2 regions of the Nonomuraea sp. IBHARD001 genome follow, and region 1 is predicted to be linked to the other one. Evidence: predicted binding sites of a transcription regulator. Region 1 holds the regulator's gene; the other holds the start of a gene.
What was found. Region 1 encodes HrcA, which represses chaperone genes, less so after heat shock. Its sites were predicted from a motif close to TTGGCACTCTCNNNNNGAGAGTGCCAA; they were not measured.
Positions count from the first base shown of each region.

Region 1 (8,792 bases):
GGGAGTTCGACGCCGACGGCCTGATGCGCAGGCGCGAGGCGAGCATCAACGACGTGTCCATCGACGTGACCGACCGCCGCATCTTCGGGCCGCGCACGCAGGAGGAGACGCTCCCGCTGTGGTAGCGGGCCGGGCCCTGGCGGAGGAACGCCAAAGCCCTGCGCGTGGGCGCGGGCACACGCAGGGCTTGTCTTGGGTGTCCTGCCGCCCGCGACCGAAGGGCCGCGGGCTTGGAAACGCGGGGGGCGGAGAGAACCCAGTGCCTCCGCCCCCCGCGTGTCTGGGGGTCCGCCGACCGGGGCTGGGGGGTGAGGCCCCGGGCGGCGGAGGTGGCCGGGTCGCGACAACCCGGCCACGGTGTCCGGCGGCGGCGGGAGCGCACCGGACTGGTCCGTCAGGCGCGAGAGGCGCCGGTCGTGCGGCCCGCTAGCGCAGGATGCGCCAGAGGGCGGTGGTGAGGGAGGCCTTGTTGTCGTCCTGGTCGATGGACCACATCATGGAGCCGCCGAGACCCTTGACGCGGACGTACAGGGCCTTCGCGCTGACGGTCGTCGGGTCGTCGTAGGACCAGAACTCGTTGCCGTCGTAGATCCAGTTGGTGCCCGAGAGAATGTCGCGGTAGCGCTTGCCGGGCTTGTTGACGAGGTCCTTGTAGTCCTCGGCGCCTGCCGCCCACTTGCCGGGGGCGGGGCCGGTGGCCGGACGGTAGAGGCCGTCGCCGCCCTTGACGCCGGTCCAGCCCTGGCCGTACGCGGGGACGCCGACGACGAGCTTGCGGGCGGGCGCGCCGCGCTTCAGGTAGTCGCGCACCGTCTGGTCGAGGCTGTAGCGCACCGGGTTGGGGTCACGCCTGTCGGTGAACAGGTTGCCGTTGTGCCCGGTCTGCTTCTCCCACGTGCCGTGCAGGTCGTAGCCCTGGACGGTGGCGAAGTCGAAGTGCTTGAACAGCTTGCTGACCTCGAAGCCGGCGTCGATCTTGGCGGCGGCGGCGGGCAGGTAGGCCGTCAGCTCGTTCTTGCGCGAGTGCGCGTTCATCTGGGAGCGGAGCTCGGCGACGAAGGCGGTGAAGTTCTGCTTGTCCTCGGGCCTGATGACGTTGCCGTCGTTGCCGGAGGAGCCGGGCCACTCCCAGTCGAGGTCGATGCCGTCGAACACACCCGCGCCCGCGCCGGGCGCGGCGCCGGGCAGGTTGCCCTTGAGCCAAAGGTCGATGCAGGAGGCGGCGAGCTTGGAGCGTCCCTCGGCGGTGAGCACCGCGTCGGAGAACCACTTCGAGCCGCTCCAGCCGCCCAGGGAGATGAGGACCTTGAGGTTCTTGTGCTTGGCCTTGAGCTTCTTCAGCTGGTTCATGTTGCCGCTGATCGGCTGGTCGGCCACGTCCTCCTTGCCGTCAACGCTCTGGTCGGCGGGGACCGGGCGCTGCCAATCGGCCCACGGGTCGGAGGAGTAGCAGTTACCCTCGGCGTTGACGAAGCCGAACGCGTAGTTGATGTGGGTCAGCTTCGCCGCGGCGCCGCTCACGTCCATGTCCTTGACGTGGTAGTTGCGGCCGTAGATGCCCCACTGGATGAAGTAGGCCACACGCTTGAAGCCGTGGCCGCCGGTGGACTGCTGCGCCTCGGCGGGCACCGCGACGGCCGTGAGGCCGACGGCGAGGGAGATTGCTAAGAGAACCTTTTTCACGGGCTGCTCCCAGGGGGGTACTTATAGGAAACTTTCCTTTAAGTTTCACCGGATGCTAAGGCCGGTCGATCGGCCCGTCAATGGCTAACGGGCATGCGTCCGCACGGTCGGCGCATCACCGCTGGAACGGCAGACTTGAGGGGTGCCATCCACCCTTCCCGACGGCGAGCGGGCCCCAGAATCCGGCGAGTTGCCCGCCGCCTCCACGGCCGGTCTCGGCGAGCGGCCGTTCGGCTTCTATGTCCACGTGCCGTTCTGCGTGACCCGCTGCGGCTACTGCGACTTCAACACCTACACCGCCTCCGAGCTCGGCCCCGGCGCCTCGCACCGCGACTACGCCGACACCGCCATCGAGGAGGTACGGCTGGCGCGACGCGTGCTCGGCGAGCGGGAGCTCCCGGTGCGGACGGTGTTCTTCGGCGGCGGCACCCCGACCCTGCTGCCCGCGGCCGACCTGACCAGGATCCTCGCGGCCATCGACGAGGAGTTCGGTCTCGCGCCGGGCGCCGAGGTCACGACGGAGGCCAATCCCGAGTCGGTCGACCCCGCCTACCTCGCGCACCTGCGCGCCGGAGGGTTCAACCGGGTCAGCTTCGGCATGCAGAGCGCGCGCGAACACGTCCTGAAGGTCCTCGACAGGCACCACACGCCCGGCCGCGCCGCCCAGGCCGTGGCCGAGGCGAAGGCGGCGGGCTTCGAGCACGTCAACCTCGACCTGATCTACAGCACGCCCGGCGAGAGCGACGACGACTGGCGCGCCTCCCTGGCCGCGGCGATCGCGGCCGGGCCCGACCACGTCTCCGCGTACTCCCTCATCGTCGAGGACGGCACCAGGCTGGCGGCCAGGATCAGGCGCGGTGAGCTGCCGATGCCCGACGACGACGTCGCGGCCGATCGCTACCTCATCGCCGAGCGGATGCTGAGCGAGGCCGGGTTCGAGTGGTACGAGGTGTCCAACTGGGCCACGTCGGAGGCCGGGCGCTGCCGCCACAACCTGTTGTACTGGACGGGCGGCGACTGGTGGGCCGTCGGGCCCGGCGCGCACAGCCATGTCGGCGGCACCCGCTGGTGGAACGTCAAGCATCCGGCCGCCTACGCCCAGCGCATGGCCGCGGGCCTCTCGCCCGCCCACGCGCGCGAGGTGCTGTCGGAGCAGGACAGGCAGGTCGAACGGCTGATGCTGGAGGTCAGGCTGATCTCCGGCTATCCGCTGGCCGACGTGGCGCCGGAGGCGCGCACCGCCGTCGCGTCGGCGCTGGCCAAGGGCCTGCTGCAGGTCGAGCCGTTCAAGGCCGGGCGCATCGTGCTCACGCTCGAAGGCCGCCTGCTGGCCGACGCGCTCATCCGCGACCTGACCTAGACACGCGAAACCTGGACACGCGAAACCTGGACACGCGAAACCTGGACACGCGAAACCTGGACACGCGAAACCTGGACACGCGAAACCTGGACACGCGAAGGCCCCCTCGGCCGAGGGGGCCTTCGCGTGGTGGCGCTCAGCTGACGAAGCGGAAGTTGATCGGGTAGCGGTAGTTCGCGCCCTTGTTGGCGGCGACCGCAGCCATGATCATGAAAATCAGCGAGCCGATCCACACGATCGGGAAGAGGATCATGCCGATCAGCACGAACGACAGCAGGAAGGAGACCATGTACGCGATGAAGAGCGTGATCTGGAAGTTCAGCGCCTCGGCCGACTGGTCGCGCACATAGGGCGACTCGTCCTTCTTCACCAAGTACAGCACCAGCGGGCCGACGAACGAGGTCAGCAGGCCCAGCAGGTGGGCGAGCATCGCCATCATCGTGTCGTCGCTGCCCGGCCTGGGCCCGTACCTGCCGGGCACGTGCGGCTGGCCGTACCCGGCGGGCTGTGCGCCGTAGCCGGGAGGCTGCTGGTAACCGGGCTGGCTGTAGCCCTGCTGGCCGTATCCGGGCTGGCCGTATCCGGGCTGGCTGTAACCCTGCTGACCGTAGCCCTGCTGGCCGTAACCGGGGGCGCTCGGGGGCTGCTGGCTGTAGCCGGGGGGAGGCGGGTAGGCCTGCTGGCCGTAGGAGGGGGCGCTGGGGGGCTGCTGGCCGTAGGCGTAGGGCTGCTGCGGGCCGCTCTGCTGGTACGGGGGCGGCGCCTGGCGAGTGGCGTCGTCGTCCGGGATGTCGGGGCGATCCTGGCTCTCGCTCATGGCTGTGCTCCTAAATACGAGGTCACTTCGAGGCTATCCCGCTTCGTCCGGGGTTGTGACGAAGTCAATGAGTTCTTCCACCCGGCCCAGCAGCTCAGGCTCCAGGTCCGAGTACGTCGACACCGAGCCGAGAATGCGCCGCCACGCCTGCGCGGGCTCCATCCGCCAGCCGAGCGCCGCGAGCACGCCCTCCTTCCACGGCACCCCGCGCGGAACGTCCGGCCAGGCCGCGATCCGCAGCACCGAAGGCTTCACCGCCTGCCACACGTCGATGTACGGATGCCCGGCGACGAGCACGTACGGGGAGGTGACACGGGCGGCGATCCTGCTCTCCTTGGAGCCGGTCACCAGATGGTCGACCAGCACGCCGAGCCTGCGTCCGGGGCCGGGCTCGAACTCCTCGACGATGGCGGGCAGGTCGTCGACCCCTTCGAGGTACTCCACGACCACGCCTTCGACCCTGAGGTCGTGGCCCCAGATCTTCTCCACCAGGGCGGCGTCGTGCACACCTTCGACGTAGATGCGGCTCTCCCTGGCCACCCTGGCCCGATGGCCCTCGACCACGGTCGAGCCCGACGCGCTGCGCCTGGCCCCGGCGGGCGCTGGCGCCGCCGGGCGTACCAGCGTCACCACCTTGCCCTCCAGCAGGAAGGCGGCGGGCTCCAGCGGGAACAACCGCCGTCGCCCGAACCTGTCCTCCAGCGTCACCGCGGCCTTGTCACAGGCCACCACGGCGCCGCAGAAGCCGCTGTCGGCGTCCTCGACGACGAGATCGGGCTCGGCGGGCACCTGCGGGATCTGGCCACGCTTCGGTCGCCGCCAGTCGCCGGCGAGAACGTCACGGTCGTACATAACCGGGCACGCTAGCAAACCGGCTTACAACCGGCCTGCAAGCCGCTTGCGCGCGTTGTTGCGCCTGACCACGATCACGATGTTGAGCACGATCGCGAACACGATGCCGGCCAGCGGGATCGCGAACAGGGCGATCGTGCCGCCGACCAGGCCGCCCGCCGCCGTCGCCGCGAGCTCGCGGCCCATGCCGAACCGCGTGTCGCCCTGCTCCTGGGTGACGCACGTGACCTGGTACTCGCCCTTGCTCGGCACGCCGACGCGAAGGATCATCTCCCAGGTGTCGCCGTTGAGGGACACGGTCTGGTCGGTGGTGGTGTTCTCCAGTTCGCCCTTGTCGATGCGGCACTCGTAGTGCACGACCGAGCTGCTGCTCAGGTAGAGCGCCGGGCTGTCGGCCGGGTCGAGCGTGAGTGTGACCGTCTCGCCCGAGGCGAACGTCCTGGTCGGCGCCGCTCCGCTGACCGAGCTGACCAGACCGGTGACGAAGCCGACGATGCCCAGGATCACGCAGACGACCGCGACGCCCCACCCGACCGCGATCCACCAGGCGGCCGGCTTGACCTTGGGGGCCGGGGCCCCGCCGTAGGGGTTGTGGCCGAACTGCGGCGCGCCGTACGGAGGCTGCTGGCCGTATTGCGGCTGACCGTAAGGGCCCTGCTGGTAGGCGCCCTGCTGCTGGTAGGGGCCCTGCTGGCCGTAGCCGGGCGCGCTCGGGGGCTGCTGGCCGTACTGCGGGGCGCCGAACTGGGGCTGCTGCTGCGGGGGAGGGGCGTAGCCGGGCTGGCCGTACGGCTGGCCCTGGGGGGCGCCGGGGGCCGGGTTCTCACCCGAGGATGGAGGGAAGCGGCGGGTGGAGTCGTCCACCGGCTGAGAATCGTCGGTCATGGGCAAATTGTGCTGCCTGGGGCTTGTGGCTGGATAGCAGGTGACTTATCGCCTACGGGTTCCGTGTTATCGCACCTTGTGGGCGAGAGCCGTACACTTGGCACTCGGGAACACAGAGTGCTAGGGCAGGCGTTTTCCCAGGACCTGAAGTTCCCGGCGTCTAGGCAAGGAGGTGGGCACGTGCTCGACGATCGCAAGCTTGCGGTGCTCCGGGCCATTGTCGAGGACTACGTCTCCACCAACGAGCCGGTCGGGTCCAAGGCACTGGCCGAGCGCCACAACCTGAACGTCTCCCCGGCCACCGTGCGCAACGACATGGCCGCGCTGGAGGAGCAGGGCTACATCGCCCAGCCGCACACCAGCGCGGGGCGCGTGCCGACCGACAAGGGCTACCGGCTCTTCGTCGACAGGCTCTCGCAGGTCAAGCCGCTGTCGGGGGCCGAGCGCCGGGCCATCGAGACCTTCCTGGCCGGTGCGGTCGACCTCGACGACGTGGTGATGCGCACGGTGCGGCTGCTCGCGCAGCTCACCCGCCAGGTCGCCGTCGTGCAGTACCCCGCGCTGACGCACTCCACGGTCAGGCACGTCGAGCTGGTGCCGCTGACCGAGCGCAGGCTGATGTTCGTCCTGATCACCAACACGGGACGGGTCGAGCAGCGGGTGGTCGAGCTCTACGAGAGTTTCGACGAGTCGCGCATCGCCCATCTGCGGGCCATGCTCAACACCTGCCTCGACGGGTGTGCGCTGAGCGGTGTGCCCGAGGTGATCGCCGACCTGCCCGAGCGTCTTCCCGCCGCCGACAGGCCGGTCGCGGCGACGGTGCTCTCGGTGTTGCTGGAGACCCTGGTCGACCGGCACGACGAGAAGATCGTTTTCGCCGGTGCGGCCAATCTCGCGGGGGCCGACTTCACCACCGGGCTCCGCGACGTGCTGGAGGCGCTGGAGGAGCAGGTCGTGCTGATGCGCCTGCTCGGCGAGACCTCCGACGCGCCGTCCGCGCTCACCGTGCGGATCGGCTCGGAAAACCCCTACACCGGTCTACGCGGCACGTCCATCGTCGCGACCGGATACGGTTCAGGCGACAAGCAACTGGCACGTCTCGGCGTGCTGGGGCCGACGCGGATGGACTACCCCGTGACGATGGGCGCCGTGCGCGCAGTGGCACGCTACGTCAGCCAGATCCTGGCTGCTTCATAAGAGGGCGATAAGTGGCAAACAGCGACTACTACGGCACCCTCGGGGTGCGTCGTGACGCCAGTCCGGACGACATCAAGAAGGCGTACCGGCGACTGGCTCGCGAGCTGCACCCCGATGTGAACCCCGACCCTGCGACCCAGGAGCGGTTCAAGGAGATCACCCAGGCCTACGAGGTCCTGTCCGATCCCAGCAAGCGGCAGATGTACGACATGGGCGGCGACCCCTTCGGCGGCTCCGGTGCGGGCGCGGGAGGATTCGGTGCGGGCTTCCCCTTCAGCGACATCATGGACGCCTTCTTCGGCGCGGCCGGTGGCACCAGGGGCCCGCGTTCCAGGGCCAGGCGAGGCCGCAACAACACGATCAGGCTCGAACTCGACCTGAACGAGACCGCTTTCGGCTGCACGCGTGAGCTCCAGGTCGACACGGCCGTGACCTGCGAGGTCTGCCAGGGCGTCGGAGCCGCCGCGGGCACCCACCCCGACACCTGCGACATGTGTCAGGGCCGGGGCGAGATCCAGCAGGTCACCCGGTCCTTCCTGGGCCAGGTCATGACCTCGCGCCCCTGCCCCCAGTGCAACGGCTTCGGCTCGATCATCCGTCACCCCTGCCTGGAGTGCTCGGGCGAGGGCCGGGTGCGCACCCGTCGCACGATCAAGGTCCGCATCCCCGCGGGCGTCGAGGACGGCACCCACATCCAGCTCGCGGGCGAGGGCGAGGTCGGCCCCGGCGGCGGACCGCCCGGCGACCTGTTCCTTGAGATCGTCGAACGCCCGCACGAGATCTTCGAGCGCCGTGGCGACGACCTGCACTGCACGGTCCAGATCCCGATGACCGCCGCCGCGCTCGGCACCATCCTCACCGTCGAGACCCTCGACGGCTCCGAGGAGATCGACGTGCGTCCCGGCACCCAGTCCGGCCAGGTCATCTCCATGTACGGCCGGGGCGTGCAGCGCCTCACCGACACCAGCAGGGGCGACCTGCTGATCCACGTCAATGTGGAGACGCCCGCGCGCCTGGACGCCGAGCAGGAGGAGCTGCTGCGCCAGCTGTCGGTGCTGCGCGGCGAGGAGCGCCCGCCCGGCAAGTTCGCACCCGGGCAGCAGGGCTTCTTCTCGCGCCTCAGAGACGCCTTCAACGGGCGCTGAGTACCTTTCGATCCATGGGTGACGCCCCTGCCGGGTGGGCGGGGGAGTCGCCCATCGTCGTTTCTTCGTGGTTGTCGCATCGGGTCTGGTGGGGGTCGGCGTGAGCGTTCCTGTGTTTCTGGCCGAGCGGGCGCAGTTCGCGTCCGAGGTGTTCGTCCTGGGCGGGCCCGAGGGCAGGCACGCCGCCGCCGTACGCCGGATGCGGGCGGGCGAGCGGCTCGACGTGACCGACGGGGCGGGAGCGGTCGCCGAGTGCGTGGTGCGCACGGCGGCCAAGGACGGGCTGGAGCTGGAGGTCGTCGGCAGGCGTGAGGTGGCGCCGCCGTCGCCCCGGCTGGTGGTGGTCCAGGGGCTGCCCAAGGGCGAGCGTGGCGAGCTCGCGGTGGAGATGATGACCGAGGTGGGCGTCGACGCCGTCGTGCCCTGGTCGGCCTCGCGCTGCGTCACCCAGTGGAAGGGCGAGCGCGCGGCCAGGTCGCTGGCCAAGTGGCGTGCCGCCGCGCGTGAGGCCGGTAAGCAGGCCAGGCGCTTTCACGCCCTGCACGTGTACGAACCGGCGAGCACCGCCCAGGTGGCGACCCTGCTCAAGGGCGCCGGGCTCGGCCTCGTCCTGCACGAGGAGGCGAGCACGGGCCTGTCGGGCGTGCCGCTGCCCGGCCCCGGACAGGGCGACGTCGTGCTCGTCGTGGGGCCCGAGGGAGGCATCGCCGACGACGAGCTCACCGCGTTCGCCTCGGCCGGAGGCGTGGCGACGCTGCTGGGCGACACGGTCCTGCGCACGTCGACGGCGGGTGTGGCGGCGGCGGCCGTACTGCTGGCGCGCACCGGGCGCTGGTAGGCCCGGTCCGGCGGT
Region 1 covers NZ_JBWBBW010000002.1:2,276,923-2,285,714, forward strand. The annotation lists gene ACTWNK_RS12540 (nuclear transport factor 2 family protein) at 1-125, shown strand, start outside; gene ACTWNK_RS12545 (glycoside hydrolase family 18 protein) at 427-1,683, opposite strand; gene hemW (radical SAM family heme chaperone HemW) at 1,826-3,043, shown strand; gene ACTWNK_RS12555 (DUF4870 domain-containing protein) at 3,180-3,860, opposite strand; gene ACTWNK_RS12560 (DUF3097 domain-containing protein) at 3,894-4,712, opposite strand; gene ACTWNK_RS12565 (hypothetical protein) at 4,737-5,597, opposite strand; gene hrcA (heat-inducible transcriptional repressor HrcA) at 5,778-6,794, shown strand; gene dnaJ (molecular chaperone DnaJ) at 6,806-7,939, shown strand; gene ACTWNK_RS12580 (16S rRNA (uracil(1498)-N(3))-methyltransferase) at 8,040-8,777, shown strand.

Region 2 (8,792 bases), 6.1 Mb from region 1:
CCGGCCGCATCCGCAGGGCCAGTCTGGCCCCGCCGAACCTGCCCGCCGCCATCCCCGCCGTGAACGCCGTCAGCCCGGTCGCCGCCGTGGCCGCGCTCAGCCCCGTGCGGGCGGCGAACAGCTCGGCCGCCCACAGGTTGAAGCAGAACTCCAGCGCCACGATGGCGAACAGCACGCCACCGGCGACATGGAAGCGCCAGCCGTACCCGCCGGAGGGTGTGGGGCCGCCGGGTGAGGGCGCGGGTTCGACGGCGACGGGCAGCGCCACCCTGCCCATCGCCAGGGCCAGGGCGACGACGCCGACGGGGGTGAGCAGGAGTGCGGCACGCCAGCCGAGCGCGCTGGAGGCGGCGGCGCTGAGCAGGAAGGAGGCGGCCACCCCGACGGTGACGCCCACGGCGTTGGCCTCGCTGATCGCGGCCGGTCCGGCGGGCCCGTGCAGGTCGCTCAGCGCCGCCATCATCGCGTAGAGCGCGGCCGACCCGAACCCGCTGGCCAGGCCGTACCCGAGCAGGGTCGCGGGCAGCCCGGGGACCAGCACGAGCCCCATCCCCGCGCACATCCCGGCCAGCCCCAGCCAGATCGTCACCCTGCGCCCGAACCTCCTGGTGAGGTACGGCAGCGCGAGCCCGGCGGCGACGGCCCCGACGGCCATCGCGGTGCCGTGCAGGCCCGCCACGGCCTTCGTCAGGCCCTGCTCGATCCTGATCAGGGGTACGGCGGCGCTCAGGCCGTAGATGTAGGTGGCGAAGCAGGACAGCTGGAGGTAGATCAGCCAGGTGGGCCGATCGCGGGTGAGGCGGAGTGTCTGGATCGCGCTCACCCGGCCACCCTTCGGTAAAATTCCCCCTAAAAAGTATCATTCAGGGCGGAAAGCTGCTCGGCCAGCCACCGTCGCGGCGGCAGCGCCGTCGCAGCCGCCCGCAACGCCGCCCCCCGGCGTGCCCGCTCGGCCCTCGGCATCGTCAGCGCCTCGTGCAGCGCCAGCGCCGTCTCGCACACGTCGTAGGGGTTGACCACCAGCGCGTGCGGACCGAGCTCGGCCGCCGCGCCCGCCTCGCGGGAGAGCACCAGGGCGCACTCGGGCGACAGGATCGGCCCCTCCTTGGCGACCAGGTTCATCCCGTCGCGGATCGGATTGACCAGCAGCACGTCGGCCAGGCGGTAGGCGGCCAGCGAGCGCGGGTAGTCGTCGTGCACGTTCAGGTGCAGCGGGGTCCAGTCCTCGGTGGCGAACTCGTCCTCGATCTCCTTGGCGCAGCGCTGCACGGCGGCGGTGTACTCGCGGTACTCGGGCAGGTCGTGGCGCGAGGGGTAGGCGAAGGCCAGATGCACCACCTTGCCGTGCCACTCCGGATGCGAGGCGAGGAACTCGCGATAGGCGGCCAGGCCGCGCACGATGTTCTTCGACAGCTCGGTCCTGTCGATGCGCACGATCAGCCTGCGCTCGCCCACCTGCTCGCGCAGCGCGCTCACGTGCAGCTCCACGTCCGGCTCGGCGGCCCGCTCGCTCAGCGCGTCTCCGTCGACGCCCAGGGCGTGCACGCCGACACGCGTCGTGCGGCCCTCGTGCGTGACGGTGCCGTCGACCTTGTCGACCCGGGCGCCGAGCAGGGCGGCGCAGCAGTCCATGAAGGCGCCCGCCCAGCGCGCGGTGAGGAAACCCGCGTGGTCGGCGCCCAGCACGCCTTCGAGCACCTCGCGTGCCACGTCGTCGGGCAGCAGCGAGAAGTACTCGGGCGGGGCCCACGGCGTGTGCGAGAAGTGCGCGATGCGAAGGTCGGGCCGCTCGGTGCGCACCATCGCCGGGGTCAGCGTCAGGTGGTAGTCCTGCACCATGACCCGCGCCCCGTGCCCCGCCTCCTCGGCCAGCGCCAGTGCGAAGGCGCCGTTGTAGTCGCGGTATGACTCCCATTCACGCCGGAAACGCGCATCGAAGTGCGGCGCGTTGGGGATGTCGTAGAGCAGGTGGTTGACGAACCACAGGGTGGAGTTGGCCACGGCGTTGTAGGCCCGGTGAAAGGTCGTGGGCGGGATGTCCAGCATGCGCAGCGGCCCCGTGTCGTATCCCGCCTCGTCCAGCCGCCCACCCTCGGCCTGCCGTACGGCGACGCGGTCGCCGTCGGAGAGCGCGGCGCAGATCCACAGCACGCCGTCGCGCCCGGCGACGCCCGACAGCGCGGAGACCAGGCCGCCCGCGCCGCGTCTCATGGTCAGCTCGCCCTCGTCGGAGACGGTGAAGGAGACCGGGCCCCGGTTGGAGGCGACGAGCACGCTGTTCATGGACCACACCTTTGACGAAGGTTAACCAATCATGACCCCCGACCATAGGATCCCAGCTATGGCGCTTGATGAGCTAACCGAGGAACTCGCCCGCACAGCCGCCGGTGGCGACCACCGGGCGCTCGGCGAGCTGCTGCGGAGGATCGAACCCGACGTGCTGCGGCACTGCGCGCGCATCCTGCCCTACCAGCAGGACGCCGAGGAGGCCTGCCAGGACACGCTGCTGGCCGTCGCGCGCAACATCGCGCGGTTCGAGGGGCGGGCCAGGTTCAGCACCTGGCTGCACATCGTGACGGCCAACTGCGCGCGCACCACCTACCGCACGCTCAAGCGGCGCGCGGCCGAGCAGTCCTCGGACGACGTCCTGCAGCAGAAGCCGGACCCGAGGCGGGTCAGTGTGATCGCCGGATCGCGGCTCGACCTGCTCGACGTGATGGAGGCGCTGGAGGCCGACAAGCCCGATCTGGCCCAGGCCCTGGTGCTGCGCGACATCGTGCAACTGGACTACAACGAGGTCGCCGAACAGCTCGGAATCCCGCTCGGCACGGCGAAGTCGCGCATCCACCAAGCACGCAAGTACGTGCAGCAGGCGCTCGGCGAGGCCTATCAATGAGATGACTTGTCTCATGCAGTGAGACGCATGGTCAGTTCACGGGTTCGGCCAGGTAGAGTGCTGGACAGCTCGACAACTTCATATTGCTCATCCAGAGGGGTGGAGGGACCGGCCCTGCGAAGCCCCGGCAACCTCCCGGACTGATCTCGTGACGTGACGAGGCCGACCGGGACGAGGTGCCAATTCCGGCCTGTGATCAGGGTGGTCGCAGGCGAAGATGAGGGAAAGGCCTCGCTTCCATGGCGCTCGCAACCACGTCAGCCCCCACCACGGTCGACTTCGGCCCCGCCGCCGCGCTCTCCTGTCGCGAATGCGGCACGCGCTACGACCTCGGTCCGAGCTTCGCCTGTCTGGAGTGTTTCGGGCCACTCGAGGTGGCCTACTCCTTCGGTGACGTGACCCGCTCCCAGATCGAGTCGGGACCGGCCAACATCTGGCGATACCGTTCGCTGCTGCCCGTCCCCGTCGACGTGGCGACCAAGCCCAACATGAACCCCGGCTGGACCAAGCTCGTCAAGGCCGACAACCTGGCCCGCGCGCTCGGCCTTCGCTCGCTGCACGTCAAGGACGACTCGGGCAACCCCACCCACTCCTTCAAGGACCGCGTGGTCGCCATCGCCGTCGAGGCGGCGCGCAACTTCGGCTTCCACACGCTGTCGTGCTCGTCCACCGGCAACCTGGCCGGAGCCGTGACCGCCGCGGCCGCCCGCGCCGGGCTCGAGTCGTGCGTGTTCATCCCCGCCGACCTCGAAGAGGCCAAGATCACCATGGCCCGCGTGTTCGGCGGCAAGCTCGTCGGCATCGACGGCACCTACGACGAGGTCAACCGCTTCTGCTCGGAGCTGATCGGCGACCCGCTGGGCGACAAGTGGGGCTTCGTCAACGTCAACCTCAGGCCGTACTACGCCGAGGGGTCCAAGACGCTGGCCTACGAGATCGCCGAGCAGCTCGGATGGCGCATCCCGGACCAGATCGTTATTCCGGTGGCGTCAGGCTCGCAGCTGACGAAGATCGACAAGGCGTTCAAGGAGCTCATCGCGCTCGGTCTGGTCGACGACAAGCCGTACAAGATCTATGCGGCCCAGGCCACCGGGTGCTCGCCGGTCGCCACCGCGTACAAGGCCGGGCACGACGTGGTGCAGCCGGTCAAGCCGGACACGATCGCCAAGTCGCTGGCCATCGGCAACCCGGCCGACGGGCCTTACGTGCTCGACATCGCCAGGCGCACCGGCGGTGCGGTCGAGGACGTGAGCGACGCCGAGGTCGTCGAGGCGATCAGGCTGCTGGCCACCACCGAGGGCATCTTCGCCGAGACGGCGGGCGGTGTGACGGTCGGCGTGCTGAAGAAGCTGGTCGAGACCGGTCAGCTCGACCCCGACGCCGAGACCGTCGTGCTCAACACCGGCGACGGGCTCAAGACGCTCGACGCGGTCTCCGCGGGTCCCAGCGCGGTGATCAGGCCCTCGCTCGACGCCTTCCGCGCCGCTCTGTAAGACCTCTGTAGAACCTTAGGAGTAACAATCATGAGCGTTTCCGTGCGGATCCCCACCATTCTGCGCACCTACACCGATGGCAGCTCCGAGGTGAGCGGCGAGGGCGCGACGCTGAGCGAGGTTCTGCGCAAGCTCGACGTCGACTACCCGGGGATCGGCGCCCGCATTCTGGATGAATCGGGCAAGATCCGTCGTTTTGTCAACGTCTACGTCGGGGATGAGGATGTCCGTTTCGCCGACGGTCTGGAGACCGCGACGCCGGACAACGTGCAGATTTCCATCATTCCCGCGGTCGCGGGCGGCTGACGCCGAGGTGCTCCGGTCGCGTGCGGCCGGCCCTCCCCACTGATCCGACCTGGAAGACCTCGCCGTGTAGCCGGTGAGGTCTTCTGTGTTTTCTGGCGCTGAAGTGTTTTATTTTGAACTAACCAAAAGACCAAAGGAAATGTCTGGAGAAGTAGTTTTCTTGTTGACTCTGTTGCCCTACGGCATGCCACAGGTATGGTCGAGGACGATCGTCTTGGCGATTTCCCCATAAGTCGGGACGATCGCGGATCTCGCGGAGGAATGGGCGGGGTTCGGAGCCCAGTAAGAGGAGTCGGAAAGTGGCGCAGGGCACCGTCAAATGGTTCAACGCGGACAAGGGATACGGCTTCATTGCGGTAGACGGTGGTAAGGATGTTTTCGTCCATTACTCAGCAATCATGATGGACGGCTACCGCGCTCTCGAGCAGGGCCAGCGGGTCGAGTTCGAGATCACGCAGGGCCAGAAGGGCCCCCAGGCGGAATCCGTCAGGGCGGTCTGAGCATCCGTCAGGCCGGCATCGGCGGCTCACACGGCAACGCAGTCCGTGTCGATCCGTATCCGGTCCTGATCGGCTCATGTGTTCCTTGTCAGCTCTAGTGCTCGGGCCCGGTCCCCTGGGGATCGGGCCCGCGTGTGCGTCACGACCCAAATGTCTGGTCTGCCCGGCCTCCATCTGACCTGGGGTGACAGGTCGCTGGCTTGCACTCGACCAGGTAGAGTGCTAAACAGTTCGTTGGCACTCTCTACAGGCGAGTGCCAACACGGGGATCGAGGCGATGGGGCCTGCCGAACGGATGTGCGGGCCCACCATGCCGTCGCGGGCGTCGGCTCGATCCGCTGCAAGCCACCCTGTTATCTGGGAGGTCTAGCCTTATGGCAGCCAAGATGATCGCGTTTGACGAGGACGCGCGGCGCGGTCTCGAGCGCGGTATGAACCAGCTCGCCGACGCCGTCAAGGTGACGCTCGGTCCCAAGGGCCGCAACGTCGTGCTGGAGAAGAAGTGGGGCGCTCCCACGATCACCAACGATGGTGTGTCCATCGCCAAGGAGATCGAGCTCGAGGACCCGTGGGAGAAGATCGGCGCCGAGCTGGTCAAGGAAGTCGCCAAGAAGACGGACGACGTCGCGGGTGACGGCACCACCACCGCCACCGTGCTCGCCCAGGCCCTGGTTCGCGAGGGTCTGCGCAACGTTGCCGCCGGCGCCAACCCGATGTCGCTGAAGAAGGGCATCGAGGCCGCCGTCGAGCGCGTCAGCGAGGAGCTCTCCAAGCTCGCCAAGGACGTGGAGACCAAGGAGCAGATCGCTTCGACCGCCTCCATCTCCGCCGCCGACCCCGAGATCGGGGCGCTCATCGCCGAGGCGATGGACAAGGTCGGCAAGGAAGGCGTCATCACCGTCGAGGAGAGCAACACCTTCGGTCTCGAGCTCGAGCTCACCGAGGGCATGCGCTTCGACAAGGGCTACAACTCCGGTTACTTCGTGACCGACCCCGAGCGCATGGAGGCGGTGTTCGAGGACCCCTACATCCTCATCGTCAACTCCAAGATCTCGGCCAACAAGGACCTGCTGCCGCTGCTCGACAAGGTCGTGCAGGCCGGCAAGCCGCTGGTCATCATCGCCGAGGACGTCGAGGGCGAGGCCCTGGCCACCCTGGTCGTCAACAAGATCCGTGGCCTGTTCCGCTCGGTCGCGGTGAAGGCTCCCGGCTTCGGTGACCGCCGCAAGGCCATGCTCAACGACATCGCCATCCTCGCCGGTGGTCAGGTCATCTCCGAGGAGGTCGGCCTCAAGCTCGAGACCGCCACCCTCGACCTGCTGGGCCGCGCCCGCAAGGTCGTGGTGACCAAGGACGAGACCACCATCGTCGACGGCGCCGGTGACGCCGAGCAGATCGCGGGCCGGGTCAACGAGATCCGCGCCGAGATCGACCGCACCGACTCCGACTACGACCGCGAGAAGCTCCAGGAGCGCCTGGCCAAGCTCGCCGGTGGCGTCGCCGTCATCAAGGCCGGCGCCGCGACCGAGGTCGAGCTCAAGGAGCGCAAGCACCGCATCGAGGACGCCGTTCGCAACGCGAAGGCGGCCGTCGAGGAGGGCATCGTCCCCGGCGGTGGCGTGGCGCTGCTGCAGGCGGGCGCCAAGGCGTTCGACAAGCTGGAGCTGTCGGGCGACGAGGCTACCGGTGCCGCGATCGTGAAGAAGGCTCTTGAGGAGCCGCTGAAGCAGATCGCGATCAACGCCGGCCTCGAAGGTGGTGTCGTCGTGGAGAAGGTGCGCAACCTGACCCCCGGCGAGGGCCTCAACGCCGCCACCGGCGAGTACGTCAACATGTTCGACTCGGGCATCATCGACCCGGCCAAGGTGACGCGCTCCGCGCTGCAGAACGCCGCTTCCATCGCGGCGCTCTTCCTCACCACCGAGGCCGTCATCGCTGAGAAGCCCGAGAAGGCTGGTGCTGCTCCGGCGATGCCGGGCGGCGGTGACATGGACTTCTAAGTCCATCTCTGAAGTGGCCGGTCCCTTCGCGGGACCGGCCCTTTCTTTGCCGTCGTCGTACGTATATCCCGTACTATCGAACCATGCACTATGACGTGGCGGTGGTGGGCGGCGGTCCGGTCGGCATGCTGACGGCCTACGAGCTGGCCCTGCAGGGGGTCAGGACGGTCGTGCTCGAAGCCCTGGCCGAGCCGACGGGCCGGTCGAAGGCGGGCACCCTGCACGCGCGTACCGCCCAGTCGCTGGAGCGCAGGGGGCTGCTTGAGGCCGTCAACGGCGACAGGGCGGGCGTCGGCGGCTTCGCCTTCCACTTCTCCGGCCTGTTCGAACTCGACCTCGGCGTGGTCGTCGAGGAGGGCCCGGCGATCGTCTCCTCACCCCAGGCCTGGGCCGAGCACGTGTTCGCCGAACTGGCCGCCCACCTCGGCGCGACCGTGCTGCGCGGCCACGAGGTCACCGGCCTGACCCAGCACGACGACCACGTACGGCTGGCGGGCCCCACGCCGATCACGGCCTCCTACGTGGTCGGGGCCGACGGCGCGCACAGTGTGGTCAGGAAGGCGGCCGGGATCGCCTTCGACGGGCACGGGCCCACCATCGCCGCCTCCATGGGCGACGTCGTGCTGGAACGGCCGCACGAGGCGCCGACGGGCTGGCATCGCACGCCACGCGGCTGGATCATGACATTCCTCAACCCGGCGGGGCTCAGCCGGATCATCACCTACGAGTTCACCGGACCGCATCCCGACAGGCGGGCCCCGCTCACACTGGAGGAGCTCAGGGCCAAGGCCGAGCACATCGCCGGACAGCCGATCCCGATGCGGCAGGCGCGCTGGCTGACCAGGTTCGGCGATGCCAACCTGCAGGCCAGGCACTACCGGGCCGGCCGTGTCCTGCTGGCGGGCGACGCCGCGCACGTGCACTTCCCCTGGGGTGGGCAGGGCGTCAACACCGGACTGCAGGACGCGATGAACCTCGGCTGGAAGCTCGCCGCCACCGTCGCGGGCCGTGCGCCCGAAGGGCTGCTCGACACCTACCACGCCGAGCGGCACCCGGTCGCCGAGCGCGTGCTGTGGAACGTCAGGGCGCAGACCGCACTGGCCGCCCCGGACCCGTCGGTGGACGCGCTGCGCGAGCTGTTCACCGACCTGATGGGGCTTGAGCAGGTCAACACCTATCTGTCGCGGATGCTGTCCGGCGTCGACATCACCTATCCCGGCACGCTCGGCTTCGCCGCCGATCGCGATCTGGTGACGGCGCAGGGCGAGCGGCGGCTGGCCGAGCTGCTGCACCCCGGCAGGGGCGTGCTGCTCGACCTGGCCGACGATCCCGCCCTGCGCGCCGCCGCCGCGCCCTGGCGAGGACGCGTCCTGCTGACCACGGCCAAGACGGCGGAGCCCGCGCCCGCCGCCATGCTGATCAGGCCGGACGGCTACGTGGCGTGGGAGCCGGGCGCCGAACCGCTGGAAGCCGCGCTACAGCGCTGGTTCGGCAGGCCGGACTGACCCGGTGAGCTGCTCGGGCAGGTCCCTGTCGTGCAGCACGGTCAGCGAGGTGACGGCTCGGGTGAGCACGACATACAGCCTGGCCAGGCCTC
Region 2 covers NZ_JBWBBW010000002.1:8,381,452-8,390,243, reverse strand. The annotation lists gene ACTWNK_RS39800 (MFS transporter) at 1-823, opposite strand, end outside; gene ACTWNK_RS39795 (alpha,alpha-trehalose-phosphate synthase (UDP-forming)) at 850-2,283, opposite strand; gene ACTWNK_RS39790 (RNA polymerase sigma factor) at 2,342-2,896, shown strand; SAM riboswitch class I at 2,981-3,120, shown strand; gene thrC (threonine synthase) at 3,136-4,389, shown strand; gene ACTWNK_RS39780 (MoaD/ThiS family protein) at 4,420-4,695, shown strand; gene ACTWNK_RS39775 (cold-shock protein) at 4,995-5,195, shown strand; gene groL (chaperonin GroEL) at 5,570-7,195, shown strand; gene ACTWNK_RS39765 (FAD-dependent oxidoreductase) at 7,279-8,700, shown strand; gene ACTWNK_RS39760 (HelD family protein) at 8,671-8,792, opposite strand, start outside.
Region 2: a site for HrcA is predicted at 5,430-5,456, ahead of groL (chaperonin GroEL). Genes of this name have one in related genera too.